4 regions of the Rahnella aquatilis CIP 78.65 genome follow, and region 4 is predicted to be linked to each of the others. Evidence: predicted binding sites of a transcription regulator. Region 4 holds the regulator's gene; each other region holds the start of a gene.
The links. The regulator CRP, encoded in region 4, controls carbon source genes, mostly activating them, when cyclic AMP is high. The targets are predictions, from matches to a motif close to ATGTGANNNNNNTCACAT.
Positions count from the first base shown of each region.

Region 1: a site for CRP is predicted at 6,182-6,199, ahead of RAHAQ2_RS17935 (CdaR family transcriptional regulator). Genes of this name have one in related genera too.
Region 2: a site for CRP is predicted at 5,185-5,202, ahead of serC (3-phosphoserine/phosphohydroxythreonine transaminase). Genes of this name have one in related genera too.
Region 3: a site for CRP is predicted at 5,008-5,025, ahead of pth (aminoacyl-tRNA hydrolase). Genes of this name have one in related genera too.

Region 1 is NC_016818.1:3,943,793-3,951,344, forward strand. It holds gene potE (putrescine-ornithine antiporter) at 1-554, shown strand, start outside; gene gudD (glucarate dehydratase) at 611-1,948, opposite strand; gene RAHAQ2_RS17925 (enolase C-terminal domain-like protein) at 1,977-3,320, opposite strand; gene RAHAQ2_RS17930 (MFS transporter) at 3,317-4,690, opposite strand; gene RAHAQ2_RS17935 (CdaR family transcriptional regulator) at 4,918-6,078, opposite strand; gene tnpA (IS200/IS605-like element IS1541D family transposase) at 6,378-6,836, opposite strand; gene degP (serine endoprotease DegP) at 7,030-7,552, opposite strand, start outside.
Region 2 is NC_016818.1:1,645,032-1,652,583, reverse strand. It holds gene rpsA (30S ribosomal protein S1) at 1-1,548, opposite strand, end outside; gene cmk ((d)CMP kinase) at 1,705-2,403, opposite strand; gene aroA (3-phosphoshikimate 1-carboxyvinyltransferase) at 2,600-3,883, opposite strand; gene serC (3-phosphoserine/phosphohydroxythreonine transaminase) at 3,988-5,073, opposite strand; gene RAHAQ2_RS07550 (DUF421 domain-containing protein) at 5,246-5,935, opposite strand; gene ycaO (30S ribosomal protein S12 methylthiotransferase accessory factor YcaO) at 6,096-7,552, shown strand, end outside.
Region 3 is NC_016818.1:2,533,470-2,541,021, forward strand. It holds gene prfA (peptide chain release factor 1) at 1-362, opposite strand, end outside; gene hemA (glutamyl-tRNA reductase) at 395-1,657, opposite strand; gene lolB (lipoprotein insertase outer membrane protein LolB) at 1,921-2,544, shown strand; gene ispE (4-(cytidine 5'-diphospho)-2-C-methyl-D-erythritol kinase) at 2,546-3,409, shown strand; gene prs (ribose-phosphate diphosphokinase) at 3,572-4,519, shown strand; gene ychH (stress-induced protein YchH) at 4,642-4,920, opposite strand; gene pth (aminoacyl-tRNA hydrolase) at 5,214-5,804, shown strand; gene RAHAQ2_RS11540 (heavy metal translocating P-type ATPase) at 5,860-7,552, opposite strand, start outside.
Region 4 is NC_016818.1:327,923-335,474, forward strand. It holds gene RAHAQ2_RS24740 (YhfG family protein) at 1-113, shown strand, start outside; gene RAHAQ2_RS01440 (putative adenosine monophosphate-protein transferase Fic) at 103-705, shown strand; gene RAHAQ2_RS01445 (aminodeoxychorismate synthase component II) at 782-1,357, shown strand; gene argD (bifunctional acetylornithine/succinyldiaminopimelate transaminase) at 1,481-2,698, shown strand; gene RAHAQ2_RS01460 (YccS/YhfK family putative transporter) at 3,368-5,443, opposite strand; gene crp (cAMP-activated global transcriptional regulator CRP) at 5,505-6,137, opposite strand; gene RAHAQ2_RS01470 (OsmC family protein) at 6,501-6,908, shown strand; gene RAHAQ2_RS01475 (phosphoribulokinase) at 6,912-7,552, opposite strand, start outside.

The DNA.
Region 1 (7,552 bases), 1.2 Mb from region 4:
ATTCCACTGCGCCATTCGGGCTGGCGTTCTCACATATGTTCAATCCGACGGTCGGGAAAATCATCATGGCGCTGATGATCATGTCCTGCGTCGGTTCACTGCTTGGCTGGCAGTTCACCATTGCCCAGGTCTTCAAATCCTCCGCCGACAGCGGCTTCTTCCCGAAAATATTTTCTAAGCTCAATAAGGCAGATGCCCCGGTGAAAGGGATGCTGACTATCGTGATTTTCCAGAGTGTGCTGTCGCTGATGACCATCAGCCCGTCACTCAGCAAACAGTTCGATACGCTGGTGAATCTGGCGGTGGTGACCAATATCATCCCGTATATCTTGTCGATGGCAGCACTGGTGATCATCCAGAAAGTGGCGAAAGTACCGGAAGGAAAAGCCAAAATCGCCAATGTCATTGCCGGTATCGGTGCGTTATACAGCTTCTATGCCCTTTACAGTTCCGGCCAGGAAGCCATGATGTGGGGTGCAATCGCCACCTTCCTGGGCTGGACGTTGTACGGACTGGTGTCACCGCGTTTTGAAATGGCCGGTAAGAAAGGATAACCGCAATAAAAAAGCCCCGGTGCAACTGCCGGGGCTTTGACGCTTGCCTTTCCCGTTTACCGCACCAGACACGGCCTTTTTGGATCAAACTTCCAGTCCGGCACCAGGAACTGCATGCCCTGTGCATCGTCCCGCGCGCCCAGCCCCATGCCTTTGTACAGCTCGTGCGCCTTCATCACCTGATCCATATCCAGCTCAACGCCCAGACCCGGTTGTTCCGGCACGCGCACTTTACCGCCTTTGATCTGCAACGGTTCTTTGGTCAGGCGCTGATTGCCTTCCTGCCAGATCCAGTGGGTGTCGATGGCGGTGATTTTACCCGGCGCGGCGGCGGCCACCTGTGTGAACATCGCCAGCGAGATATCAAAGTGATTGTTAGAGTGCGAACCCCAGGTCAGCCCCCATTCGTGGCACATCTGCGCGACGCGAACTGAGCCCTGCATGGTCCAGAAGTGCGGATCCGCCAGCGGAATATCCACGGATTTCAGCTGGATAGTATGGCCCATCTGACGCCAGTCGGTGGCGATCATATTGGTGGCCGTCGGCAGCCCGGTTGCCTGACGGAATTCGGCCATCACTTCACGCCCGGAGAAGCCCTGCTCAGCGCCGCACGGATCTTCGGCATACGCCAGCACACCGCGCAGTTGCTTGCCAAGCGCGATGGCTTCATTCAGCGACCAGGCGCCGTTAGGATCGAGCGTGATCCGCGCCTGCGGGAAGCGCTGCGCCAGCGCCGTCACGGCTTCGGCCTCTTCGCTGCCTGCCAGCACGCCACCTTTCAGTTTGAAATCATTGAAGCCATATTTTTCATACGCCGCTTCAGCCAGACGCACGACCGCCGCCGGTGTCAGCGCCTCCTCATGGCGCAGACGATACCAGTCGCAACTGTCGCCCGGCTGGCTCTGATAGCCCAGCGAGGTTTTATTGCGGTCACCGACGTAGAACAGATAACCGAGCATGTCGACTTCATCACGCTGCTGCCCGTCACCCAGCAACGAGGCCACAGTGACACCCAGATGCTTGCCAAGCAAGTCCAGCATGGCGGCTTCGATCGCCGTCACGACGTGGATGGTGGTGCGTAAATCAAAGGTCTGCAAACCGCGGCCTGACGCATCACGATCGGCGAATTTCTCCCGCACGGCGGTCATCACATTTTTGTATTCACCCAGCGTTTTGCCAATCACCAGCAATGCGGAATCATCCAGCGTCTGACGAATTTTCTCGCCGCCCGGCACTTCACCGACGCCGGTATTCCCGCTGCTGTCCTTGAGGATCAGAATGTTGCGGGTAAAGAAAGGGGCATGTGCGCCGCTGAGATTAAGCAACATGCTGTCGTGCCCGGCGACCGGGATCACCTGCATGGAGACAATTTTAGGTGTAGATGAAGAGGTCATGCTTACTCCTTAGTAAAGTCAGATTCCGTTAACCGCGCCCCAGAGCCGGGCGCTTGCGATCGAATGTCCAGCCGGGGATCAGATACTGCATCGCGGCGGCATCGTTGCGCGCGCCGGTCGGCAGTTTCCGGTGCAGCTCATGAGCGCGATGGATTTGGTCCATGTCGATCTCCACACCCAGCCCCGGTTTTTCAGGCACTTTGATTTTCCCGTTCACAATTTGCAGCGGCTCTTTGGTCAGGCGCTGGTTGCCTTCCTGCCAGATCCAGTGCGTGTCAATCGCCGTCGGTTTACCCGGCACAGCCGCGCCGACATGGGTAAACATCGCCAGTGAAATGTCAAAATGGTTGTTCGAATGGCAGCCCCACGTCAGGCCCCATTCATCACAAAGTTGTGCGACACGCACCGCACCATGCATCGTCCAGAAGTGCGGATCCGCCAGCGGAATATCCACTGACTGCAACATGACTGCGTGCTGCATCTCGCGCCAGTTGGTGGCGATCATGTTGGTGGCCACCGGCAAACCGGTGGCGCGGCGGAATTCCGCCATCACTTCACGGCCTGAAAAACCCTGCTCCGCACCGCACGGATCTTCGGCATAACTGAGGATGCCGTGCAGGCCTTTGCACAAACCGACGGCTTCATCCAGCAGCCACGCGCCGTTCGGATCGACAGTAATTCGCGCATCGGGAAAACGTTTTGCCAGCGCCTTGACCGCCTCGATCTCCTGCTCGCCAGGCAGTACGCCGCCTTTAAGTTTGAAATCTTTGAAGCCATAACGATCCTGTGCCGCTTCGGCCAGCCGCACCACCGCTTCACCGTTCATCGCTTCCTGATGTCGCAGGTGATACCAGTCGTGGTCACCGCGCTCCCCTTCCTGATACGGCAAATCGGTTTTCTGCCGGTCACCGATATAGAACAGATAACCGAGCACTGTGACTTCATCACGCTGTTTACCCGGCCCGAGCAGTTCACACACCGGCACGCCGAGGAATTTACCCATTAGATCCAGCAGCGCGGCTTCGAGTGCGGCGACGGCGTTAACGCGCAGTTCGAACGTCCAGGCACCTTTGCCGAATGAATCAAAATCCGATGACTGATTGCCGGTGTGGATCTGATGCACCAGCCGGTTCATGCGCGCCACTTCCTGGCCCTTCACCTGAGCAATGGCCTCCACCAGCGTGTTGTAAATCACCTCGCCGCCCGGCGCTTCGCCCACACCGGTATTCCCGGCGCTGTCTTTGAGGATCACGATATTGCGGGTGAAGTAAGCACCGTGCGCGCCCCCGATATTCATCAGCATGCTGTCATGCCCTGCCACAGGAATGACCTGCATATCCGTGATGACCGGCGAGGATGGCGTACTCATCATAATTCTCCTTTTCTGCTGCCTGCACCGGCATACGGGCGAAGCTGGATACGTTCGATTTTTCCGACAATAAACAGATAGCTGACCACGGCGAGCAGCGCGTGGATGCCGACATAAATCAGTGCGCCGTTGAAGGAACCGGTCGTTCCGATAATGTAGCCGATAGCGATCGGTGTGATGATGCCGGAGACGTTACCGAACATGTTGAACAATCCGCCGCTCAGTCCGCTGATTTCTTTCGGTGCGGTATCGGCCATCACCGCCCAGCCCAGCGCACCCAGACCTTTACCGAAGAAGGCGAATGCCATAATACCGACCACCATCCATTCGGTATCGACGTAGTTGCAGAAAATCATCGACATCGACAGCAGCATGCCGATCACAATCGGGGCCTTACGCGACAGTGTCAGGTTGCTGGTTCTGCGCATCAGCCAGTCGGAAATGATCCCGCCCAGTACGCCGCCGAGGAAGCCGCAAATCGCCGGTACCGAGGCCACCATGCCCGCTTTAAGTATCGACATGCCGCGCGCCTGAACCAGATACACCGGGAACCAGGTGATGAAGAAGTAAGTCAGCGCGTTAATGCAATACTGGCCGATGTAAATGCCAATCATCATGCGGGATTTCAGTAACTGCTTAAGCTGGAAGGTTTTTTCACCTTTGACCGCGGCTTTTTTGGTGATCTTCTGATCCATATTGATCAGCGCACCACCGGCTTCCATGTAATCAAGTTCCGCCTGGTTTACACCCGGATGATCTTTCGGATCGTGGATGACTTTCAGCCAGATGAAGCTCAGCACGATCCCAAGACCGCCCATGAAGAAGAAGACATGTGACCAGCCCACTTCATGGGTCAGCCAGCCCATAATCGGCGCGAAAATAACCGTGGCAAAGTACTGCGCGGAGTTAAAAATAGAGACTGCGGTGCCACGTTCCTGAGCCGGGAACCAGGCCGCGACGATACGGCTGTTGCCGGGGAAGGAGGGCGCTTCGGCCAGACCGACCAGAAAACGTAAGGCAAACAATGAAACGACAATGCCGAAGCCGCTGAAGACATCAACAAAGCCCTGCAACAGGGTGAATAAAGACCAGATGAAAATGCTGTAGAAATAAACTTTTTTCGAACCGAATTTATCGAGCAGCCAGCCGCCGGGTATCTGTCCGATGACATACGCCCAGGAAAATGCCGAGAAGATATATCCCATCCCGACGGAATCCAGCCCGATATCTTTGGCCATCGCCGAACCGGCAATGGATAATGTGGCGCGATCGCCGTAATTAAATGAGGTGACAATAAATAACATCACCACTATCCAGTAGCGCGCGTTAGTTCTTTTTTTGACGGCACTGGCTGCTGAAACGGTAGTTTCCATGGTGTTCTCCGGAATTAATGACAACGCCTCTAAACAGAGATAAAAGTCATTCCATTCACAGAACTGTAGGGTTCAGAGAGGAAGGAACGCAGCCAGTATATGAACAACATTCCTTTTACTCATTGGGCAATCTTCCAAGCATAAATTGCCCTTTGCATTTATCCTGAGGCAAATGCCCAGCGCCGTGCGAGTTGTTTCACAAAATAATGAAACAGCTGTGATGGCTGTCACAAATGGTTGTTATCTAATTGCAGCGCCACGTACAGCAATAAACGATCGTCGAAATTCCCGAGATCCAGACCGGTTAATTCCGAGATACGGTTAAGGCGATATTCCAGCGTGTTACGATGAATATACAGGGCCTTAGACGTCGCGGTAGGCTGAACATTATGGTGGAACCACGACGTCAGCGTGCGGCGCAGTAATCCGTTGCCATCCGTCGCTTTCAGACGCGCCAGCGGACGCACCAGTTCGTCGGCCTGCCAGCCGCCGCGCAGGCTGTCGAGCAACACGGGTAAGATCAGATCCTGATAAAAGTAACAACGCTGTTCCGGCATCCGCTGTTTGCCCACAGTCATGGTGGTGCGTGCGGTGCGATAAGAACGGGCGATGCTGCCGGGGCCGGTAAAGAAGTTGCCAAGAGAAATGCGCACGCGCAGGCGGCCGGTTTCGGTCATGCGTGACAGCAGATGATCAATGCGCTGGCGGTGACCGTCCGGATCCCAGCGATCGTAGCTGTTCAGCGCCGGTTTCAGCACCACCATCTCGGTGAGGGAAACGATAGCGATCAGGTTGTCGCGCTCCGGCGTGGTCAGCAGGGTTTGCAACTGTTGCAGTTCCGCCATGGCAGAATCCACACCGAGCTGTCCGCTGTCGACCTCCACCACCGCAGCGACGCGCGGCCGGTTCAGGTCGATGCCCAGACGCTGCGCCCATTCCATCAGCGCCGGAGAAAGCTCGTCTACGCGGATTAAATTCAGCACCAGTTCTTCACGCAGACGGCTGTCCTGCGCCAGCATATGCAGCAAACGCGCCTGTTCGAGCATCATTTCGGCGGTCATGCACACCAGTTCGCCATACTGACGCAACTGCGACGGATTGCCCGTCAGACCGATAACGCCAACGATCTGGCCGTCGATACGCAGCGGCAGGTTGATGCCCGGACGAACACCGTGCAAATGCCGGGCAACGCCTTCGTCGATGTCGACAATGCGCTCCTGCGAAATCGCCAGCAATGCCCCTTCGTGCAATTCACCCAGACGCTGATCGTCGCCGCTGCCGATAATCCGTCCGCGGCCATCCATGACATTCACATTACTATCAATAATTTGCATTGTGCGGGCAACAATTTGTTGCGCCAGCTTTGCATCGAGATGATACGCCGACATGGAGCCCCTGCCTTGCCTGTTTTATCGTTGTTAAAGCAGCATACTCAGGCGGCGATGCCCGTACATTATGCAAATGCCCAAAGAGCGAAAGCACCTATTGAAGTTGCGGGTAACATCACATTTTTAAGCAAATGCCCAACCTGGCCCTGCATAATTCCCATCATTTATGGGCGTCATTGAAAAACAGGCAATAAATATCCTCCGGCATAGCCGGAGGTTTTTCATATGCGCCTGTAAGGCTCTGTTACCAGCCGCGCCCTAACAGGCGCATAGCAATCTGACATTTGCATCCAAATTCGTTACTTACCGCCCGTAAACGGGCTCCCTGGATACGGGATTGATAACTGTTCCCCTAGTTTATCCTGCTCCAGTTGGTGCTTTATGTATTCCTGGATCTTCGATGTATTTTTACCCACTGTATCTACATAATACCCTCGGCACCAAAACTCCCTGTTCCTGTATTTGAATTTAAGATCACCAAATTGTTCATATAGCATCAGACTACTTTTGCCCTTCAGATACCCCATGAAGCTCGATACACTCATCTTCGGCGGGATTTCCACAAGCATATGGATGTGATCTGCACAGCATTCTGCTTCCAGAATGTGCACATTTTTCCATTCACACAGTTTTCTTAAAATACTCCCTACTGCACGGCGTTTCTCGCCGTAGAAGACCTGCCTTCGGTATTTAGGCGCGAAAACTATGTGATATTTACAGTTCCATCGGGTGTGCGCTAAGCTCTTTTCGTCCCCCATTGGGACCCCCTTTTGATTTCTTGTTTGACCAATGCAGTTGCCAGACCGCAAGGTGTTTTAACAAATCAAAAGGGGTTTTTATATCCGGCTCAAAGCTGGAAGCTTTACGGAACCCCCAGCCTAGCTGGGGGTTTTCTATAGACAAAAAAAAGCACGCCGGAGCGTGCTTTATGCGAAGTACTGCGGGCAGAAATTACTGTGCCAGCAGGTAAATTGAGGTGTTGCCACGCTGGATATCCAGCGCCAGAACGTTTGGCTTGGTGTCGAGAATTTTACGCAGCTCACCCAGATTGGTCACTTTCTGCTGATTCACACCCAGAATGACGTCGCCTTTTTTCAGGCCGATGCGTGCCGCCGTTGAGCCCGGTTTCACTTCATCGACTTTCACGCCTTTCTGATCGCCCGCTGCGCCGTTACTCAGTTCAGCCCCTTCGATGCCGGTATAAATGTTGCCGGATTCAATTTTCGGTGTCTGAGTGCTTTGCTCGATGGTCACTTCAACGTTCATCGGTTTGCCCTCACGCAGCAGTCCGAGGGTCACTTTGGTGCCGATTGGCAGAGTGCCGATATCCGCGCGGAACGAAGCAAAACTGCTGATCGGTTTGCCGTTCATGCTCAGTATCACGTCACCGGCTTTAATGCCCGCTTTCTCCGCTGCAGATTTCGGCATGACCTGGCTGATGAATGCGCCGCGCTGTGCATCCACCTTCATGGCT
Region 2 (7,552 bases), 1.3 Mb from region 4:
GCTTACTACGCGGTTCTTACGATCAACACCGGTGAATTTAGCTTCAACATCATCACCAACGTTCAGAACCAGAGTTGCGTCTTCAATACGGTCGCGAGAAGCTTCTGAAGCGCGCAGGTAACCTTCTACGCCGCCAGCTAATTCAACTGTAGCACCTTTGGCGTCAACTGCTGTGACTTTACCAGTAACAATAGTACCTTTCTTGTTAACAGACAGGTAGTTATTGAATGGATCTTCAGCCAGTTGCTTCACGCCCAGGGAGATACGTTCACGTTCTGCATCAACTTGCAGAACCACAGCTGCGATTTCGTCGCCTTTTTTGTATTCACGTACTGCTTCTTCGCCTGCAACGTTCCAGGAGATGTCAGACAGGTGAACCAGGCCGTCGATGCCGCCGTCCAGACCAATGAAGATACCGAAGTCAGTGATTGACTTGATTTTACCTTCAACGCGGTCGTTCTTGTTGTGGGTTTCTGCGAATTGCTGCCATGGGTTGTTTTTGCATTGTTTCAGGCCCAGGGAGATACGACGACGTTCTTCGTCGATATCCAGAACCATAACTTCAACAACATCGCCCACGTTAACAACTTTAGATGGGTGGATGTTTTTGTTAGTCCAATCCATTTCAGAAACGTGAACCAGACCTTCAACGCCTTCTTCGATTTCTACGAAGCAGCCGTAATCAGTCAGGTTGGTAACGCGACCCGTCAGTTTAGTACCTTCTGGGTAACGTTTAGCGATAGCGACCCAAGGATCTTCGCCCAGTTGTTTCAGACCCAGTGATACACGGGTACGCTCACGGTCAAATTTAAGAACTTTAACAGTGATTTCATCGCCAACATTAACGATTTCGCTTGGGTGTTTAACACGTTTCCAAGCCATGTCAGTGATGTGCAGCAGGCCGTCAACGCCGCCCAGATCAACGAATGCACCGTAGTCAGTGAGGTTCTTAACGATACCTTTAACTTCCATGCCTTCCTGCAGGTTTTCCAGCAGTTGATCGCGCTCTGCGCTGTTCTCAGACTCAATTACTGCACGACGGGAAACAACAACGTTGTTGCGTTTCTGGTCCAGTTTGATGACTTTGAACTCAAGATCTTTGCCTTCGAGATGCAGCGTGTCGCGAACAGGACGAACGTCTACCAGTGAACCTGGCAGGAACGCACGGATACCGTTCAGCTCAACAGTGAAACCGCCTTTAACTTTACCGTTGATAACACCGGTAACAGTTGCAGATTCTTCGTAAGCTTTTTCCAGCGTGATCCAAGCTTCATGACGTTTAGCTTTTTCACGGGACAGCAGAGTTTCACCGAAGCCGTCTTCAACAGCGTCCAGCGCAACATCAACTTCGTCGCCAACCTGGATTTCCAGTTCGCCCTGTGCGTTTTTGAATTGTTCTGCCGGGATTGCAGACTCGGATTTCAGACCGGCGTCAACCAGTACGATATCTTTGTCGATAGACACAACAACACCACGAACGATGGAACCAGGACGGGTTTCGATTGTTTTTAAGGATTCTTCAAAGAGTTGAGCAAAAGATTCAGTCATGTTGATAATCTTTAGGTTCTTAAGTTTAACGTCCATCTGGCGTCCTGCTGGATGGGGTTGTTTCAAATGCCCCGCTACAGATCCTTGCGGCGAGGTTAAAAAAAACTATAGCCAAAACTGGCACTGAATATTCTTCAGCACCAGATTAAGGCTCGATTACCGGGTTTGTTTTTGCGGCAATCCTAGAATTTCTGTGGCATAAGCCAGCGCTTTTTCGATGACTTCATCAATGGACATGCTGGTTGAATCCAGCAACAACGCATCGGAAGCAGCCACTAAAGGCGCGATAGGCCTGTTACGATCACGGTCATCGCGTTCTTTGATCTCGGCTAAAAGCCGTTCAAAGTTAACACTAAAGCCTTTTTCCTGCAACTGTAGCATTCTTCTGTTTGCACGCTCTTCCGAACTGGCATCCAGAAATATCTTCACTGGTGCATCGGGGAAAACCACCGTCCCCATATCGCGACCATCGGCAATCAGGCCCGGAGCATCGCGGAATGCGCGCTGCCTGCGCAATAACGCTTCACGAACGCGGGGAAATGCCGCCGCCTGAGACGCCGTATTGCCTACCGTTTCGGTGCGGATTTCATGGGTCACATCCTCACCTTCTAAAATAACGTGTAACTGCCCATCCTGAGCCACAAAACGAACGTCGAGATGTGCGGCAAGCGGAACGAGCGCCTCTTCTGAGACAATATCAACCTGGTGATGCAATGCCGCCAGCGCCAAAACGCGGTAAATCGCGCCGGAATCCAGCAGATGCCAGTTAAAGGCCTCGGCCAACGCTTTACACAACGTACCTTTGCCTGCACCACTTGGCCCATCAACGGTGATTACCGGGGCTAAAGCCGTCATTTTTGTCTCCTTTCGGTGGGGTCTGCCCGCTTCATTAGTCTCACAGGACTAATTCAGGAGCGGCATTATACGCTGCCTTTGCGACAACTGTTACCCCACATTTTTCAGTTGCCTAAAAAGCGGACGGTTCTGAGCCTGAAAAACAAAAAAACGGACATCCGGGATGTCCGTTCAGGCAGGGCAAACAAGTGAAACACTATGCCAGTGTGCTGATGGCTGCCAGACGTTCAAAATAGTCCGGGAATGTTTTCGCGGTACACTTCGGATCAAGAATGGTCACTGGTGTATCAGATAACGCCACCAGCGAGAAACACATTGCCATCCGGTGATCATTATAGGTGCCAATTTCGGCAAATTTTAGTGATTGAGGCGGGTCAACACGAATGTAATCTTCGCCCTCTTCCACCGTTGCCCCGACTTTACGCAGCTCAGTCGCCATCGCTGTCAGTCGATCAGTCTCTTTAACACGCCAGTTGTAAATATTGCGTAGCGTCGTCGGACCTTCGGCAAACAACGCAGCAGTAGCAATGGTCATTGCTGCATCAGGAATATGGTTCATGTCCATATCAATGCCTTTCAGTTCACCGCGGGTACATTCGATGTAATCATCAGCCCAGTGAATAGTCGCACCCATTTTTTCCAGCACGTCTGCAAAACGAATATCACCCTGCATGCTGTTTTTGCCGATTCCGGTCACGCGAACCGTACCCCCTTTGATGGCCGCAGCGGCCAGGAAGTACGACGCTGAAGAGGCATCACCTTCGACCAGATAGGAACCCGGAGACACGTACTGCTGACGGCCTTTGATACTGAATGTCTGGTACGCGTGGTTTTCCACTTCGATACCAAAGGTTTTCATCAGGTTCAGCGTGATATCGATATAAGGTTTGGAAACCAGATCACCTTTAATCTGAATGGTGGTGTCGTTACCTGCCAGCGGAGCCATCATTAACAGCGCAGTCAGGAACTGGCTTGAAACGCTGCCATCGACACTAACGTCACCACCACTAAACCCACCGTGCAGGCGAAGAGGCGGATAGTTTTCCTGCTCAAGATAATCAATCTGCGCGCCGCCCTGACGAAGCGCATCGACCAGATGCCCGATCGGACGCTCTTTCATGCGCGGCTCACCGGTCAGCACCACATTCTGCTCACCCAGGCACAACGCCGCAGCCAGCGGACGCATAGCGGTACCGGCGTTCCCCAGAAACAGTTCCAGACCTTTAGCATTGGAAAAAGCCGTGCCCAGACCGTCGATTTCACACTCTGTCCTGGACGCAGATAAACGATGCGTGACACCCAACTGAGTCAGTGCTGTCAGCATATGGCGCACATCGTCGCTGTCGAGCAGGTTAGTCAGGCGGGTAGTGCCCTGTGCAAAAGCAGCCAGTAAAAGTGCGCGATTTGAAACACTTTTTGAGCCAGGTAAATTGATGCTGCCGTTAACCAGCGCAACAGGTTGTAATGTCAGGGATTCCACTCTTTCTCCAATTCTTCTTTTTATAAAATGACCCCGGACAGTGAGCCGGGGTCATTTTTAAGGCTTCTTACTAAAGCATCCTGCGGGCCCGAAAGCCAGCGCACTTAACCGTGACGTTTTTCGAATTCAGTCATAAAGTCAGTCAGTGCTTTTACACCTTCCACAGGCATTGCATTATAGATAGATGCACGCATACCACCAGCCACACGATGGCCTTTTAATGCATGCAGACCCGCTTCCTGCGCCTGATCAAGGAACAGTTTATCCAGAGAGGCGTCAGCCATCTGGAAAGGAACGTTCATCCACGAACGGTTCGCGTCTGCCACAGGGTTACGATAGAAACCGGTACGGTCAATGGTGCCATACAACAGTTCGGCTTTTGCGCGATTACGTTTTTCCATCTCACGCAGACCACCCTGTTCTTTCAGCCATTTGAATACCATACCTGACAGATACCATGCGAATGTTGGCGGGGTATTGAACATAGAATCGTTCTCAGCCAGCACGGTATAATCGAGGATAGAAGGCAACTCAGTGCGCGCTTTACCCAGCAGGTCTTCGCGAACGATAACCAGGGTCAGGCCCGCAGGACCGATATTTTTCTGCGCGCCCGCATAAATCACCCCAAAGCGGCTGACATCAATCGGACGGGAAAGAATGCAGGATGAATAGTCTGCTACCACGATTTTATCGCCAAAATCAGGCATTTCATCGATAGCGATACCATCAATAGTTTCATTCGGGCAGTAATGAACGTAGGCAGAATCGGCGCTCAGCTTCCATTCGCTCATCGGCAGAATGCCACGTTTACCCTCAATCGTGGTGGTGACATCAATCACGTTTGGCGTGCAATATTTTTGGGCTTCTTTGACTGCACTGTGTGCCCAGTAACCACCATCAATGTAGTCAGCGGAGGATTTATCGCCCAAAAGGTTCATGGGCACTGCGGCGAATTGCGCACGTGCGCCACCATGACAGAACAGCACTTTATAGTTCGAGGGAATATTCAGCAGATCACGAATATCCTTTTCGGATTCTTCAGCAACCTGGATAAATTCCTTACTGCGGTGACTGATTTCCATCACCGATGTACCCAGTCCGTGCCAGTTACAAAGTTCCTGTTCCGCACGACGCAACACTTCAGCCGGGATCATTGCCGGACCTGCACTAAAATTATAAACCTGAGTCATTTCCCCTCACCACTTCTCTGAGACAGCCACATAGTAGTCACTAATTTAACGGTTTTATCATCCGAGACAAGCAGTCTGCAACGGTTATTGATGACGACCTGATAAACAGCGATGAGATGTTGGTCACAAGGTTCATTCCTCCCTGGAAAGCTGATTTAACAGGATTATCTGTTCACGCCCGCACGGTACTCAGCGCCTTCACCCAGGTGATATTTTGACAACGCGGACACGCTGCTTTTTCGCCGACTTTGAAGTTCTGAATCAAGCTGCACTGGTGACAGGCATACAGACCACTGGTGAGCATAAGCATTTCGATATCAATATAATCTTCCGGTAATACAGGCAGCCCCGGCTGGACATCTTCAGCCTGTCGGAAAAAAACACTCAGACCGCCATTGGCTTCCAAAAATGCCAGCCGGACTTGCCCGAGATGCTCGACACCCTTCTGCCGCAACTCCATATAAAATTCCCCCTTCGTAATATTTTCCCGGGCCATGGTTTCCCATTCGAACAAGCCGTCGCGAATAAGGATCAGCGGTTTGCCTTCCATCCAGTTCTGGAAATGACGGCTTTTATTCATTAGCCAGGTCGAAAGGCGGTACAGCAGCAAAATCGAGAAAAAGACCGCAAACACAGGCAGCAGAGGCACATCGTCATAGAAAGTCACATCACCAGCGGCAGATCCCAGTGTCAGGATGATCACCACTTCAAATAAAGAAAGCTGGTTTACCCCACGTCGCCCGGTGAGTTTCAGAAATATAAACACCACCACAAAGATGAAAAAACAGCGGAATGACACCTCTCCCAGATACTCGAGGGGAAATTTATCCAGCGCCATACGTTTGATATCAAAAGCCTGCATAGATGCCTCATAGAAAGTGAAAACAGCAGATTAGCGACCGAGGTTTTACAGACAAGCTTAGCGCGTTACAACGCGATTACATTCTTAACACGAATACATGGAGCTAATGCGCAAAACCCCGTATCATTGCGCGTTTTTAGCACGCTCAAAAGTGAACTCAATGACCCAAACTTTTATTCCTGGTAAAGACGCGGCGCTGGAAGATTCCATTTCCCGCTTCCAACAAAAACTCACCGATCTCGGCTTTAATATCGAAGAAGCTTCGTGGCTGAATCCGGTTCCCCACGTCTGGTCAGTGCACATTCGCGATCGCGACTGCCCGCTGTGCTTCACCAACGGTAAAGGTGCCAGCAAAAAAGCCGCACTGGCTTCTGCTTTGGGTGAATATTTTGAGCGTCTGTCGACTAACTATTTCTTCGCTGATTTCTATCTGGGCAAAGAAATCGCTAACGGTGATTTCGTTCATTATCCGAATGAGAAGTGGTTCCCGCTTCCGGAAGACGACAGTCTGCCCGCCGGGATTCTGGATGAGCGCCTGCATGCATTTTATGATGCCGATAAAGAACTGGTTGCCCGTGATCTGATCGACCTGCAATCAGGCAATCCTGACCGTGGTATCTGCGCCCTGCCATTTACCCGTCAGTCTGATCTGCAAACCGTTTATATACCGATGAACATCATCGGCAACCTGTACGTCTCCAACGGCATGTCCGCGGGTAACACCGCCAATGAAGCGCGGGTTCAGGGGCTGTCAGAAGTCTTCGAGCGCTATGTCAAAAACCGCATTATTGCAGAATCCATCAGTCTGCCTGAAATCCCTTCAGAGGTTCTGGCACGCTATCCTGGTGTGGTTGAAGCCATCGCAAAACTGGAAGAAGAAGGTTTCCCTATCCTTTCTTATGACGCCTCGCTGGGGGGTAATTACCCGGTCATTTGTGTGGTTCTGTTCAACCCGGCAAACGGCACCTGTTTCGCATCCTTTGGCGCGCACCCTGATTTTGGGGTAGCACTGGAACGTACGGTGACTGAACTGCTGCAAGGCCGCAGCCTGAAAGATCTGGATGTCTTCACTGCACCGACTTTTGATGATGAAGAAGTTGCCGAACACGCCAACCTTGAAACTCACTTCATCGATTCAAGCGGTCTGATTTCATGGGATATGTTCAAGCAGGACGCAGATTATCCGTTTGCAGACTGGAGCTTCAGCGGTACCACTGAAGAAGAATTTGCAACCCTGATGGCTATTTTCGATAAAGAAGATGCTGAAGTGTATATCGCCGATTACGAGCATCTGGATGTGTATGCCTGCCGTATTATCGTGCCGGGTATGTCTGACATTTATCCTGCGGAAGATTTACTGCTGGCGAATAACAGCATGGGCGCGCATCTGCGTGATCAGCTTCTGGCGTTGCCGGACAGTGATCTGCCAAAAGAAACGTATCTTGAGATGATCACACAGCTTGATGATGAAGGTCTGGATGACTTTACCCGTGTTCGCGAACTGCTGGGTATCGCCAGCGGCAAAGACAACGGCTGGTACACGCTGCGTGTTGGCGAGCTGAAATCTATGCTGGCCCTCGCAGGTGGTGATTTGGATCAGGCGCTGACCTGGGCGGA
Region 3 (7,552 bases), 2.2 Mb from region 4:
CCGCCGGTTCCGGCACGAATTTCCAGAAAACAGCCGCGTTCATCATCGGGATCTTTTGGTAATAACAGAAGCTGTAATTTTTGTTCGAGTTCTTCAATAGCCGTTTTGCAGTCTTTGATTTCATCCTGCGCCATTTCGCGCATCTCAGGATCGTCGAGCATCATTTCAGCGGTTTCTAAATCATCCTGCGCCTGACGCCAGGCAAGGAAACATTCGGAGACAGACGTTAACTGAGAATACTCGCGGGAAAGACTGCGGAATTTATCCTGATCGGCGATGATGCTGGCATCGCCAAGCATCGCCTGCACTTCTTCATGGCGCTCTTGTAACGCTTCCAGTTTGGCAACAATAGAAGGCTTCATGCGTGGTGTATAACCCTGTGAGAAAAGGAGAACTATTGCTGACCCAGCCCGAGGCTGTCGCGTAAAATTTGCAAACGCTCCACGTCACCCTCGCTGGCTGCCTGTTGCAGTGAACGGGTTGGCGCGTGAATAAGACGGTTTGTCAATTTGTGGGCTAATTCATGGATCACCGCTTCGACGTCAGCGCCCTGTGCAATGGCGGCAAGAGCTTTTGCTTGTGCGTCGGCGCGAATAATATCAGCACGCGAGCGATAATCACGAATAATTTCAACGGCTCCCTGCGAACGCAGCCAGGCCATAAAGTTGGAGCTCTCCTGCTCAACGATGGTTTCCGCCTGAACAGCCGCGGCTTTACGTTGTGCAAGATTGTTTTGAATGATGCCGTGCAGATCGTCGACGCTGTACAGATAGGCGTTAGCCAGCTTGCCCACTTCCGGTTCGATATCACGCGGAACGGCAATATCCACCATCAGCATCGGCTGATTACGGCGGGCTTTTAACGCGCGTTCCACCATGCCTTTACCGATAATCGGCAGCGGACTGGCGGTAGAACTGATGATAATGTCCGCTTCGGCCAGACGGGAATCGATATCCTGCAGGCTGATCACTTCCGCGTTCACTTCTGTCGCCAGCGCCTGTGCACGTTCACGGGTGCGGTTGGCAATCATCATATGGCGGACATTATGCTGATGCAGATGACGCGCCACCAGTTCGATGGTTTCACCCGCACCGACCAGCAACACAGTTAAATCAGAAAGGGATTCAAAAATCTGGCGTGCCAGCGTACAGGCCGCAAACGCAACAGAAACGGCACTGGCCCCGATATCGGTTTCAGTACGTACGCGCTTGGCCACGGAGAAGGATTTCTGGAAAAGACGCTCCAGTTCGCCCGACACTGCCCGCCCGTTTTGCGATTCCGCGAAAGCCTTTTTGACCTGACCGAGAATTTGCGGCTCACCCAATACCAGTGAATCCAGACCGCTGGCGACGCGCATCAGGTGGCTGACGGCTTCATTATCATGATGCCAGTACAGGCTTTTGCGAACTTCATCTTCACTCAGATGATGATAATCACATAACCACTTCACCAGCTGTTCCTGCAGGTTTTCCTGCTGCTCAACACTCAGATACAGCTCAGTGCGGTTGCAGGTAGACAACACGACACCGCCCTGCACCAGCGGTTGCTGGAGCAGACTGGAGAGCGCCTGATCGAGGGTCTCGGGTGAAAATGTTACCCGTTCACGCAGAGACACCGGGGCGGTTTTGTGATTGATACCTAATGCAAGCAGGGTCATATGGGGAGCGATTTTCGACTTATACTTTATAATAGTATGGGTTTACGTCTGCTGCGCATTCTACAAGATGCGCGAGATCAATAAAAGGCGAACAGCACCTTCGGTTAAATCCTTTTACACATCAGCATTGTCCCAAAACCTTTCAATCGCCGATCATCTGCACAGGGTTGAGATTACCCGTCGCGCGGGCTGTGCTAAACTGACGCACGCCACATTTTGCCCTGGCATCCCATTTCGCCAAAGCACAAAGGATTAAATCTGTTATGCCAATGCGTAAAGCACACTTTGTTCGCCTTCTTCCTCTTGCAAGCTTAGTCCTTGCCGCCTGTTCAATTAATGCCCCCAAAGGCCCGGCGACCAGCCCGACATCTCCGCAATGGCGTGAGCATGAAGCTCAGGTGAAACAACTTGAGCATTATCAGACCCGTGGCTCTTTCGCTTATCTTTCCGATAAACAGAAAGTCTATGCCCGCTTCTTCTGGCAACAATATTCCCCGGACAGTTACCGTTTACTGCTGACCAATCCGCTGGGCAGCACGGAGATGGAATTAAAAGTGCAAAGTGGTATTGCGCAGCTGACCAATAATCAAGGCAAGCATTACACCAGTGATAACCCGGATGACATGATCCAGAAGCTGACCGGTATGTCGATTCCGCTGGCCAATCTGCGTCTGTGGATGCTTGGCCTGCCGGGTGACGGCACCGATTTCACCCTCGACAGCCAGTACCGACTCTCTCAGGTGAAGTTCACGCAGAACGGTAAACCGGGCACCGTGGTGTATCAGAGCTATGACGAGGATGCCAAACCCTCCCTCCCGCAGCGTCTGGAAATGACCCAGGGCGAACAGCGTATCAAACTGAAAATGGATAACTGGACGCTCAACTGAGATGACGCAGCAATGGTGGCCTTCTCCGGCTAAACTCAATTTGTTCCTTTATATCACCGGCCAGCGCCCGAATGGCTACCATGATCTGCAGACACTATTTCAGTTTGTTGATTACGGTGACAGCCTGAGTTTTAACGTCCGGGACGACGGCGATATCGTGCTGACTACGCCCGTTGAAGGCGTGGCGGATGACGAGAATCTGGTGGTACGCGCCGCCCGTCTTCTGCAACAGCATACGGGCACGTCTCAGGGCGCAGACATTGCCTTGCAAAAACGTATTCCGATGGGTGGCGGTCTTGGCGGCGGTTCATCCAACGCCGCCACCGTGCTGGTGGCACTGAATGCGCTATGGAATTGCGGCCTTTCGGATACCCAACTGGCGCAACTGGGCATAACGCTGGGCGCGGATGTACCGGTCTTTGTGATGGGCCATGCTGCCTTTGCTGAAGGCATTGGCGAGATCCTGCTGCCGGTCGAACCGGCGGAAAAATGGTATCTGATCGCACATCCGGGCGTCAGCATTCCAACGCCGGTGATTTTTGGCGATCCGGAACTGACCAGAAATACACCAAAACGCACTGTTAATGTGCTATTAGACACGCCTTACGCAAATGATTGCGAACCGATTGCGAGAAAACGTTTTTACGAGGTTGAACAGCTACTTTCTTGGCTGTTAGAATACGCGCCGTCGCGACTCACCGGAACGGGTGCCTGTGTGTTTGCAGAATTCGACACCGAATCTGACGCCTGTCAGATTTTAGACATAACACCCTCGTGGAGTCGGAGTTTTGTCGCACAAGGTGTTAATATCTCGCCGTTGCACCGTTTTCGTGATGTCTGGTTGAGAACTGCGGGCAAAGCGTAGAGAGTCACAGTGGTTTTGTGTCTGTTCTTTGCCAGCCAATTATTCAACAGATTTAAGTAGTAAGATTTAGAAGTATCGTGAGCATAATGCTTTGGTACCGCTCACCGCCCGGTGGTGCCAAAAGCCAATGTCTTCCCTGGACGCAAGCCTGAGGTTCTTCTCGTGCCTGATATGAAGCTTTTTGCTGGTAACGCCACCCCGGAACTAGCACAACGTATTGCCAACCGTTTATACACCAGCCTTGGTGACGCCGCCGTCAGTCGTTTCAGCGACGGTGAAGTAAGCGTGCAAATTAACGAAAATGTACGTGGCGGAGATATTTTTATTATCCAGTCCACCTGCGCGCCTACTAACGATAACCTGATGGAACTGGTCGTCATGGTTGATGCCTTACGCCGCGCCTCCGCCGGTCGTATCACCGCCGTTATTCCTTACTTCGGCTATGCACGTCAGGACCGGCGGGTGCGTTCTGCCCGTGTGCCCATCACCGCGAAAGTTGTGGCTGATTTTCTGTCCAGCGTTGGCGTTGACCGCGTTCTGACCGTAGACCTGCATGCAGAGCAAATTCAGGGCTTCTTCGATGTACCTGTAGACAACGTTTTCGGCAGCCCTATTCTGCTCGAAGATATGCTGCAACAGAACCTGGAAAACCCGATTGTCGTTTCTCCGGACATCGGCGGTGTTGTCCGCGCCCGTGCCGTAGCAAAACTGCTGAACGACACTGATATGGCTATCATTGATAAACGTCGTCCACGCGCAAACGTTTCTCAGGTGATGCACATTATCGGTGACGTAGCGGGTCGTGACTGCGTACTGGTTGATGACATGATCGATACCGGTGGCACGCTGTGTAAAGCTGCCGAAGCACTGAAAGAACGCGGTGCTAAACGCGTATTTGCGTATGCCACTCACCCGATTTTCTCCGGCAATGCCGTGGAAAACATCAAAAACTCCGTCATTGACGAAGTCATTGTTTGTGACACCATCCCGTTATCCGCAGAAATCCGTGCACTGAAAAAAGTGCGCACCCTGACTCTGTCAGGCATGCTCGCTGAGGCTATCCGCCGCATCAGCAATGAAGAATCCATTTCAGCGATGTTCGAGCATTAATCATTATGCCCCTGTTTTCAGGGGCATTTTGTTTTGGCAGAACCTGAAATGCAAAAACCGTTATCGCAAAAGCGACAACGGTTTTTTTCTGATCAACAAAACCCCATTACAGCCTGATAAACTCAGGAATGCCGGTGTGACTTACCGTTCGTACAGCGGGAATCAAAATGACGAACCCACCAGTACCGGTCTGCAACACGTTCTTGTCCGCCGACCCTGGCACCCGCCAGCCATAAAATGGCGCCGATGAAGATGCTACCAATTGCGCCATGCGCTAAAAATTGGGGTAACCCCAGTTCAGGCATCTGATTCAGGATGGAATAACCAACACCACCGACCATTGTGAGCAAACCGAGTCCCATCAGGCCATTGCCGATTATTCTTGCGGTTTTACGTTTCATAAGTCACCTCCAGTTGTCGATAGTCTTAGCATCATTGCTGTCTTGTCTTTTCCTGCCTTTAACTATAGACGTCCCATCCGGTTCACTTTGCGGTCATGATCACAGACAGAGAACGTCGAATGACAAATCTTTACGTTTTCCAGTCATATACATTCAAAAGGTGAATAGTCAGCAACATAAACTATTCAAAATCTCGACCATCCGCAGAGATTTACCCTGTCTGATATTTGGCACAGCCACACGCGACAGGTAAACTAGCCCGCTAAACCTCACCGGATAAAGAAGCGAACATCGTGAGCAGCATTAAATTGATCGTTGGACTGGCCAATCCCGGCGCAGAATACGCCCAGACCCGCCATAACGCCGGCGCCTGGTACGTCGATCTTCTCGCCCGCCAGCACAACCAGCAACTGAAAGAAGAAAGTAAGTTTTTTGGTTATACCGCCCGCCTGTCACTGGCGGGTCAGGACGTCCGTCTGCTGGTGCCGACCACCTTTATGAATCTCAGCGGCAAAGCGGTTCTGGCGATGGCACAGTTTTATCGCATTGAGCCGGATGAAATTCTGGTGGCGCATGACGAACTGGATATCCCGCCGGGTATGGCGAAAATCAAACTGGGCGGTGGTAACGGTGGCCATAACGGTCTGAAAGACATTCAGAGTAAATTCGGCAATAACCCGAACTTCTACCGTCTGCGTATCGGCATCGGCCATCCGGGCGATAAAAGTAAAGTGGTGGGATTTGTGCTGGGCAAGCCGCCAGCCAGTGAACAAAAGCTGATTGACGATGCGATTGATGAGTCGCTGCGCTGTACTGAATTGCTGATGAAGGACGGTTTAGAAAAAACCATGCGTCGTCTGCATACCTTCAAAGCTGAGCTTTAATACTTCCCCGACCCATCGTTTTTTAGGGCGCAATATATTGCGCCCTTTTGCTTTCCTAAAGCGGCTCGTCAAAGCGCAGCAAACGCCCGGCATTCCCCAGCACCAGCAAGGTGCTGAGATTATGCAGCAATGCCGCGATCAATACGCCACCTGCGCCGAGTAACCCCAGTGCGGCCGCCGCCATCACCACCAGCGTCCAGCCCAGACCAATGAATACATTGATTTTCAGCGTCCTGCGGCACGCACGGCTCAGACGAACGCAGGTGCCGAGACGACGCAAATCGCTGCCGATCAGCACCACATCGGCGGAGGCCAGCGCAATATCGCTGCCCCCCGCGCCCATTGCAATGCCTACAACGCCCGCTTTTAATGCCAGCGAATCATTAATGCCGTCACCGACCACCATCGGGCGGAACCCGTGCGCAATTTCGGCTGATACCTGAAGCAGTTTATCCTCCGGTAAAGCCTGCGCGATCACGTCGCCGATGCCCAGCTCACCGGCAATACGATGCGCCACGCTGGCACGGTCGCCGGTCAGCAGAAGCTGTCGTTGCAGGCCCAGCAGGCGGAGTTCGGCTAACGCAACTGACGCTTCAGGCCGCAAAGAATCCGCCAGCAGCAACCAGCCGAGAAAGTGCCCGTTCAGCGCCAGACCGACCAGCGGTCCGTCATGTTCAGGTTCAGCACTCGCCGCGATTGTGTTCTGGCTGAAAAATGCCGGTCGCCCTAACAGAGCCTCGCCCTGTGCGGTTCGCGCACGCACGCCCATCCCCTGCTGTTCTGATACGTCTTCCAGCGATAAGTATTGTTCGCGCGGCAGTAACTTCGCCAGCGCACGGCTTACCGGATGGCTGCTCGCCGCGCCCAGACTGGCCGCCAGACGGAGCACGACATCAGAAGATGCATTTTCTGCCAGTACGGCGCGATGCAGATGCAACTCACCGTGCGTCAGTGTGCCGGTCTTATCGACCACAATGGCATTCAGATCTGCCAGTTCCTCAAGAAATGCAGAGCTGCGGATCAGGATCCCATGACGCGCCGCCACCGCGATACCGGCAATTGCCGTGGCCGGTGCGGAAAGCACCAGCGCACACGGACACGCCGCCACCAGTACCGCCAGCATGGCGTGGGCATCACGCGTAACAAACCAGGTCGCAGCGGCAATCAGCAGGATAAGCACCAGATATTGCCCGGCATAGCGTTCGAGCAGACGGGTGATCGGCGGTTTGGCATGCTCGGCTTTTTGTATCAGCGCAATCACTTTACCTAATGTGGCATCCGCACCGGTGCGCGTAACTTCGACGGACAACAATCCGTCGAGACTGATGGTCCCCCCGAAGACCTCGTCGCCCGGGCGGGCTTCCTGCGGCACGGATTCCCCGGTGATCGGCGCGGTATCAAGACTGGCGCTGCCCGATAACACCCGGCCATCGGCAGGTACCCGGTCACCGGCGCGCACTTCAACCCGGTCACCGGTTCGCAACCTGTGGTTATCGATTTCCTCAATCTCACCGCCGGGCAAAATACGGCGCGCGCGGCTGCGGGTCAGAGGGCTCAGTGCATCAATGGCTTCCTGCGAACCGATAACGCTTCGCTCTTCCAGAATATGGCCAAAAATCATGATCCCCGGCAGCAACGCGGCGGTCATCAGGTCACCCGTGGCCCATGCACCCAGCATTGCCAGCGCAATCAGCTGATCGGTAACGCCATGCAGGCTGGGGCTGCGCAAACTATGGATCGCCGAACGC
Region 4 (7,552 bases):
AGAACTTTCAGGCCAGCAGCGCGCTGGATGGTTTGCAGGTTGAGATTATCACGTTAGACAACGAACAAATTTCACAACGTCTCACCGAACTGAGGAGGCACTATGAACGATAAACTCGTGGCCGGTGCCGACCCTTATTATTATCCCGGCATTAATGTGCTGAAAAACCGGCTGGAAATACGTGAAGAACATCGTCTGTTGCAGGCCGAACTGGCATTTACTGCCCTGCGCGCATCAGTGATGCCGCTTGGGCCGTCGGTGATGGGGCTGCCGCATCTGTGTGCGGTGCATCTGTCTTTGTTCCAGGATATTTATCCCTGGGCAGGTGAGTTCCGTGAAATTGATATCTACAAGGATGACACTCAGTTTTGCCATTTCGAATACATCGAAAAAGAGGGCAATGCGCTGATGCAGGAACTGGAAGAAGAAGAGTTTCTGGTCGGGTTACCGCTGGATAATCTCGCTGAGCGTCTGGCTCATTATTATACCGGCCTGAATCTGCTGCACCCGTTCCGCCACGGTAACGGACGTGCGCTGCGGATATTTATCGAGCAACTGGTCATTCATGCGGGCTACGACATTGACTGGTCCAAAGTGGATCGTGAGCGCTGGCTGGCGGCCAATAAAACCGCAGTATTTGGTGATGAAACCGAGCTGGTGGCCATTTTTAATACTGTTGTCAGTGAAATCCCGCAAGAACATTGATCGACAAAATACTGAGCCTGGGCTCAAAAGTGCGTAGAATTACCCGGTAAATTTTCCGACTTTTACCGGGTACACTATGCTGCTGCTGATCGACAACTACGATTCCTTTACCTACAACCTCTATCAATATTTTTGCGAGCTGGGTGCAGAGGTGAAAGTGATGCGTAACGATCAGCTGACGCTCACCGGCATTGAACAGCTTTCCCCCTCGCATTTAGTGATTTCTCCCGGTCCGTGTACGCCTGATGAGGCGGGCATTTCCCTGCAAGCGATAACCTATTTCTCTGACCGTTTACCGATCCTCGGCGTGTGCCTCGGGCATCAGGCCATGGCGCAGGCGTTCGGCGCGAATATCGTCCGTGCGCGGCAGGCCATTCACGGCAAAACTTCACCCGTCCGCCATACCGGCAGGAGTGTCTTTACCGGACTGAATAATCCGCTGACCGTGACGCGCTATCATTCGCTGGTGGTCGCGCCACAGACGCTGCCCGACTGTTTTGAGGTCACGGCCTGGACAGAACGCGATGGCGGTCGTGACGACATTATGGGCATCATGCACAAAACCTTGCCGCTGCATGGCGTTCAGTTTCATCCCGAAAGTATTCTGAGTGAGCAGGGGCATCAGCTTCTGGATAATTTCCTTAAAATCTAATTAGTTACTATTTCTGAAAAAATTACTTACCCGTCAGGTGCGATTTCCGTTTGCCTGTTTGTGATTTTTTATGCATATTTTGTGATTATAATTTCACATCAATGGCAGTGAGGGAGTAGGGTAATGGCAGAAAAATCAGCGGTAGATCGGGGCACATTCGACAAAGTTATTTTGCCGGTTTATTCGCCTGCGAAATTCATTCCCGTGAAAGGTAAAGGCAGTCGCGTGTGGGATCAGCAAGGGAACGAATATGTTGATTTCGCCGGGGGTATCGCTGTCACGGCGCTCGGACATTGCCATCCGGCACTGGTGAAAGCGTTGCACGAGCAGGGCGAAACCCTGTGGCATGTCAGTAATGTATTTACCAATGAGCCCGCCCTTCGTCTGGCGCAGAAGCTGATCGACGCCACCTTTGCTGACCGCGTATTCTTCGCCAACTCCGGAGCTGAAGCCAACGAAGCGGCCTTTAAACTGGCGCGCTATTACGCTTCGCATCGTCACAGCCCGTACAAAAGTAAGATCATCGCTTTCCATAACGCTTTCCATGGCCGCACGTTGTTCACGGTGTCCGTGGGTGGCCAGCCGAAATACTCCGACGGCTTCGGCCCGAAACCCGCTGACATTGTGCATGTGCCGTTCAACGATCTGGATGCTGTAAAAGCGGTGATCGACGACCATACCTGTGCCATTGTTGTAGAACCCGTTCAGGGCGAAGGCGGGGTGACACCGGCCACCAAAGAATTCCTGCAAGGTCTGCGTGAGCTCTGTAACAAACATCAGGCGCTGCTGGTGCTGGATGAAGTACAAAGCGGCATGGGACGCAGCGGCAAGTTGTTCAGCTACATGCATTACGGTGTGACGCCGGACATCCTGACCACGGCCAAAGCGCTCGGCGGTGGTTTCCCGGTCAGCGCGATGCTGGCAACCGAAGAAGTGGCCTCCGTGATGGAACCGGGCAAACACGGCACCACCTACGGCGGTAACCCGCTGGCCTGTGCGGTCGCCGAAGCTGCGCTGGATATCATCAATACGCCTGATGTACTGGCTGGCATCAACGAGCGCCGCGAGAAATTCATCAGTGCGCTGGAAGCCATCAATCAGAAATATCATATCTTCAGCGAGTTCCGTGGCCAGGGGCTGCTGATCGGGGCCGAGCTTGCCGATGCGTATAAAAACCGCGCCGGAGAATTCCATGCCGCCGCCGCCGAATTCGGCCTGATGATGCTGGTCGCCGGACCGAATGTGATGCGGTTCGCGCCATCACTTGTCATCGACTTCGCGGATATTGAAGAAGGGATGGCGCGGTTTGAGAAAGCCGTGGGGAAAGTTTGTGGGGGGTGATCCCCACGGCCCCACTGGTTTAAACCGAGAATATTTCGGTTTCTCAATAACGGTTATCACAAGGCCTTTGCGCCGAAACCGAGCAGAGGGGAAAGGCTTTTCCCCTCTGCACTCCCCTCGCTTTTTCACTGCGCGCTGTCGCAGGCACGACGGACATGTTCTGACGCATCAGTGTGTGGCGCAAATCCAGGTGCTTCGCACTGCCTTCTCTCGGTCTTCGAGCCGATGGTCTCGAAGCCGCTCCGTTCAGCTGAATTTTGAGCACGCCAATCAACTTATTTAAAAGATAAAAGACAATCTGCCGTTGAATTTGAGATCCTGCGGGCGATTCAGAAATCTTGCCGAACGGAGCGGCCTGAAGACCCAGGGCTTCAGGACCGAGAGAGGGAACCGCAACGCGGCAAGATTTCCAGCCTGTCGCTGCGGTTGCTGAAACATAGCCAGCGAGCGGAGCGCGTGTTGAAAAAGCGAGGGGAAATCCAAAAGGGGAAAAGCACTTTCCCATTTTGGGCGGTTTCGGCGCTGCGCGTTAAGTGATCCCCGTACTTGAGAAACCGAAACTTTCTCAATCCGTTTTAAGCCGTCAGTGCGCGGCATCCGCACTTGAGAAACCGAAATAGCTCCGGCCAATTTTTAATTCGGAGATTTAAAGGGCAATCCCCTTCACGTTCACGCCCGCCGCGTCAGCCAGATACCATGATGTGGCCTCTGCTTCCACGCCAGTGACGAAATGGTATGCATCACGCTGAGATGCGAAATCACGCGCCGCAGATGGCGTTCCATTTCGGTCAGCGGCATATCGGGGTGAAGTTCCGGTGCATTAAACAGATTGTTCTCGCTGCCCGGCCCGTCGTAGAGCAGCCGTTGCTGACAGCTTTGCAGCGCGATTTCGCAGGTCTGTAAATATTCCGTCGCCAGTTTTTCCGGCAGCATGTAATGCTCGCGGGCAAGGATCGTCATCGCGTTGATATGCTCGACCACAAACTGGCTGTGCGTCACCCATAAACGCATGTCCGCCAGATAATGCGAGTTAAACCCCGGTTCCTGCATCGCCTGGTTGAGCGAGGTAAACAGCTTATTGTGTGCCTGATTGACCTGCATACGGGTGTACGCCAGCCTGGCGGTGTCGGGATTTTCCTCAAGCAGCAGGCGGATAGCGTTCTGATAGGTTTCCAGCGCCTGGTGCGCATTCTGGCGCAGCAAACCGCTTTGCCATTGTGGCCACAGCCAGATAGTGCCACCGAATGCCAGTGCGCAGCCGATCAGCGTATCCACCAGCCGCGGTACCAGAAAATGCACGCCATTCATCGCCAGCAACTGCAGGGTATACACTGCCGTCACCGTCATGCCGACCATCGCCAGCCCGTAGTTTTTGCGTAAAACCGTATAGGACAACAGCGTGATCAGCAGCATGTACAGCAACGTGGTGCCTTCCGGCAACTCCAGTTTTAACAACCCTGAGGCAATCAGTAATCCGGCCAATGTGCCCAGCGCACGGTGCTGGATCCGCACGCGCGTGGCGTTATAGCCGTTCTGGCTGACCAGCATAATAGTCAGCAAAATCCAGTACGGTTTGGGCAGATTGAAAAACAGCCCCAGACTGCTGCCAATCGCCAGAATAATGCCCAGACGCGCGGCATTGCGCAGGGCCACGGATTTGAATGAGAGATAACTTTTCAGCGCAGGCCAGAAGGGCAGACGCGGCTGAGTGTTCATCAGATCGCGCCGGTACAACGGGCGCTGGGTGCGCAGCAGACGCGCGATACGGCTGAAATGGTAATAACAAAACTGGCCGACCGGATTGTCCGGGTTACGCGCGGCGATTTTCTCCAGCGCGGTCAGCTCATTGGCCATCGTAAAGCGCTCGGATAAGCGATGATAAAGGATATCGTCGGCAATCACCCGCAGACGGGCGGAAATCACCTGCGCATTGCGACGGATAACCGCTTCGGCATGGCTTTCCTCGACCAGTTTCTGTACTTCCTCCGGCTGATGGAGGCTGACGGTAATGTGCTCCTGCAAATCGAGTGCGACCTGAAAACGCTGAAACAGCCGCTTATGGTGATGATGATGTCCGTGCTGGGGCAACATGTGCAGTTGCTGATAAAGCAGGGCAATCAGGTCGATAACCTGCTGCTGGCGGGTCAGCAACGGCGGCAAAGCGGTTTCGGGATCGGTATGTTGCGTCAGCAGGCTGTACTTGGCTTCGAAATAATCCGCGAGTTGCAGATAGAGCTGGCTGAGCGTTTCGCGCATCGGTTGTTCTTTCGAAATACGAAACCACGCCCAGTTAAACAATCCGTACCAGGCGGTGCCGGCAGCGAACAGCACCGGGGCCTGCCACATCGGGCGCACGCCCACCATGCTCAGCGTGAAGATAGTTGCCACCAGCGCGCCGGGTAACAGACGCGCATGCAGCGGGCTGATTTCACCGGTGACACCGAGCAGTAACGCCAGCGACAGCATAATGAGCGGCAGCGGAACGTGCCAGTTTTCCAGCATCAGTTGCAGCAGAATACTGCTCACGGCAAAGAGTGAACCGCCGACGAGCAGGCGTTTGAAAAAGCGTTTGTGCGGAGTATCCAGACCGGCGATGTTGCAACAGGCCGGACAGAGAGAAAACAGCAGCCCCATTTGCAGATTGCCGAACAACCAGCAAATGCTGACAGGCAGGCACAACACCAGCGTCTGGCGCAGCGCGTAGTTCACTTCAGGATGGTAAAACAGTCTTCGCCATAGCGTCATGGGTAAAGCTTAGCCCATAAAAAAGGCGCGACAGTGTTCTGCCGCGCCAATTTTTGAGGGATTAACGTGTGCCGTAAACGACAATCGTTTTACCGTGTGCGGAGATCAGACTCTGATCTTCCAGCATTTTGAGGATTCGTCCGACTGTTTCACGTGAACAACCGACGATTTGGCCAATTTCCTGACGGGTAATCTTGATTTGCATCCCGTCCGGATGGGTCATTGCATCAGGCTGTTTAGCCAGATTAAGCAAGGTTTGAGCGATACGACCGGTTACGTCGAGGAAGGCAAGGTTGCCGACTTTCTCTGACGTCACTTGCAGACGGTTGGCCATCTGCGCGGAGAGGCGCATCAGAATATCCGGGTTAACCTGAATCAGCTGGCGGAATTTTTTATAAGAAATTTCAGCCACTTCACAGGCAGTTTTAGCACGTACCCAGGCACTGCGTTCCTGACCTTCTTCGAAGAGTCCCAGCTCGCCGATGAAGTCACCTTGGTTAAGGTAGGACAGTATCATTTCCTTGCCTTCTTCATCTTTAATCAGGACAGCAACTGACCCTTTCACGATGTAGTAAAGCGTTTCGGCTTTTTCACCCTGGTGAATCAGCGTACTTTTAGAAGGATACTTATGTATATGACAGTGAGACAGGAACCATTCAAGAGTCGGGTCTGTTTGTGGCTTGCCGAGAACCATTTGCTATTATCCTCTGTTGTTATCGCTGCCCAAAATCACAGGGCTCAGAGTTCCCTGTACGGCACTTCAAAATCCAAAGCGCCCTTTCAGCATATAACTCCCCAGAAATGCTGCAAGCGGATGTCGGAGTGCAACAGCCTGTTTATTGCTGTTATCACCGTGGGTTCTGTTCTTAAACCGCAAAAACCGTCACCGCAATTTACTGGAAAGTATGTTTCGGCTTTGTTTGTAGCACAGGTTTGAGATGCTGTCTTCTGTTGTCTCGCTTCAGCATGATGGCGATCGGGTTACGTTGCCAGATTTTAGGTGAAAGGGTACTCTGAGAGCAGATTTCGATAAGTTTATTCACCGGGAGAATAGTTCATGCATGCACGTGTCAAATGGGTTGAAGGGCTGACATTTTTAGGTGAGTCTGCATCGGGTCATCAGATTTCAATGGATGGCAATGCGGGTGATAAAGCCCCAAGCCCGATGGAAATGTTACTGATGTCCGCAGGCGGTTGCAGCGCAATCGATGTGGTATCAATTTTACAAAAAGGCCGTAATGACGTGCGTGATTGTGAAGTGAAGCTGACCTCACAACGCCGCGAAGAAGCGCCGCGCCTGTTCACGCACATTAATCTGCATTTTATCGTCACCGGGAAGGACCTGACCGATAAGATTGTCGAACGTGCGGTCAGCCTGTCTGCCGAAAAATACTGTTCTGTGTCTCTGATGCTGGGTAAAGCGGCCACCATCACCCACAGCTTTGAAGTGATTGCAGCCGAATAAAGTTTACTCGATCTTCTTGCCTTCCATCAGGCGTTGCACCAGCGGCGCCATGATCAGCTCCATCGCCAGCCCCATTTTGCCGCCCGGCACCACCAGCGTTTTGATGTGCGAGATAAACGACCCCTGTAACATCGCCAGCAGATACGGGAAATCGATGTCGTCCAGCCCCTGGAAGTGGATCACCACAAAGCTTTCATCCAGCGACGGAATGGCTTTTGCTGCGAACGGGTTTGAAGTGTCGATAGTTGGCACGCGCTGGAAGTTGATGTGCGTGCGGGAAAACTGCGGCGTAATATAGCTGATGTAGTCATCCATCGAACGCACGACGGAATCCATCACCGCTTCACGGGAATGCCCGCGCTCGCCGGTATCGCGCACCAGTTTCTGGATCCACTCCAGGTTAACGATGGGCACTACGCCGACCAGCAAATCGACCTGTGCGGCGACGTCAATTTTGTCTGCCACTACGCCGCCATGCAGACCTTCATAGAACAAAATGTCTGTCGGTTCCGGCAATGCCTGCCACGGCGTAAAGGTACCCGGCACCTGATTGTAGGGAACGGCTTCGTCATAAGTATGCAGATACTTACGTGAACGACCCGTGCCGGTTTCTCCGTATTCGATAAAGCTTTTTTCCAGTAAAC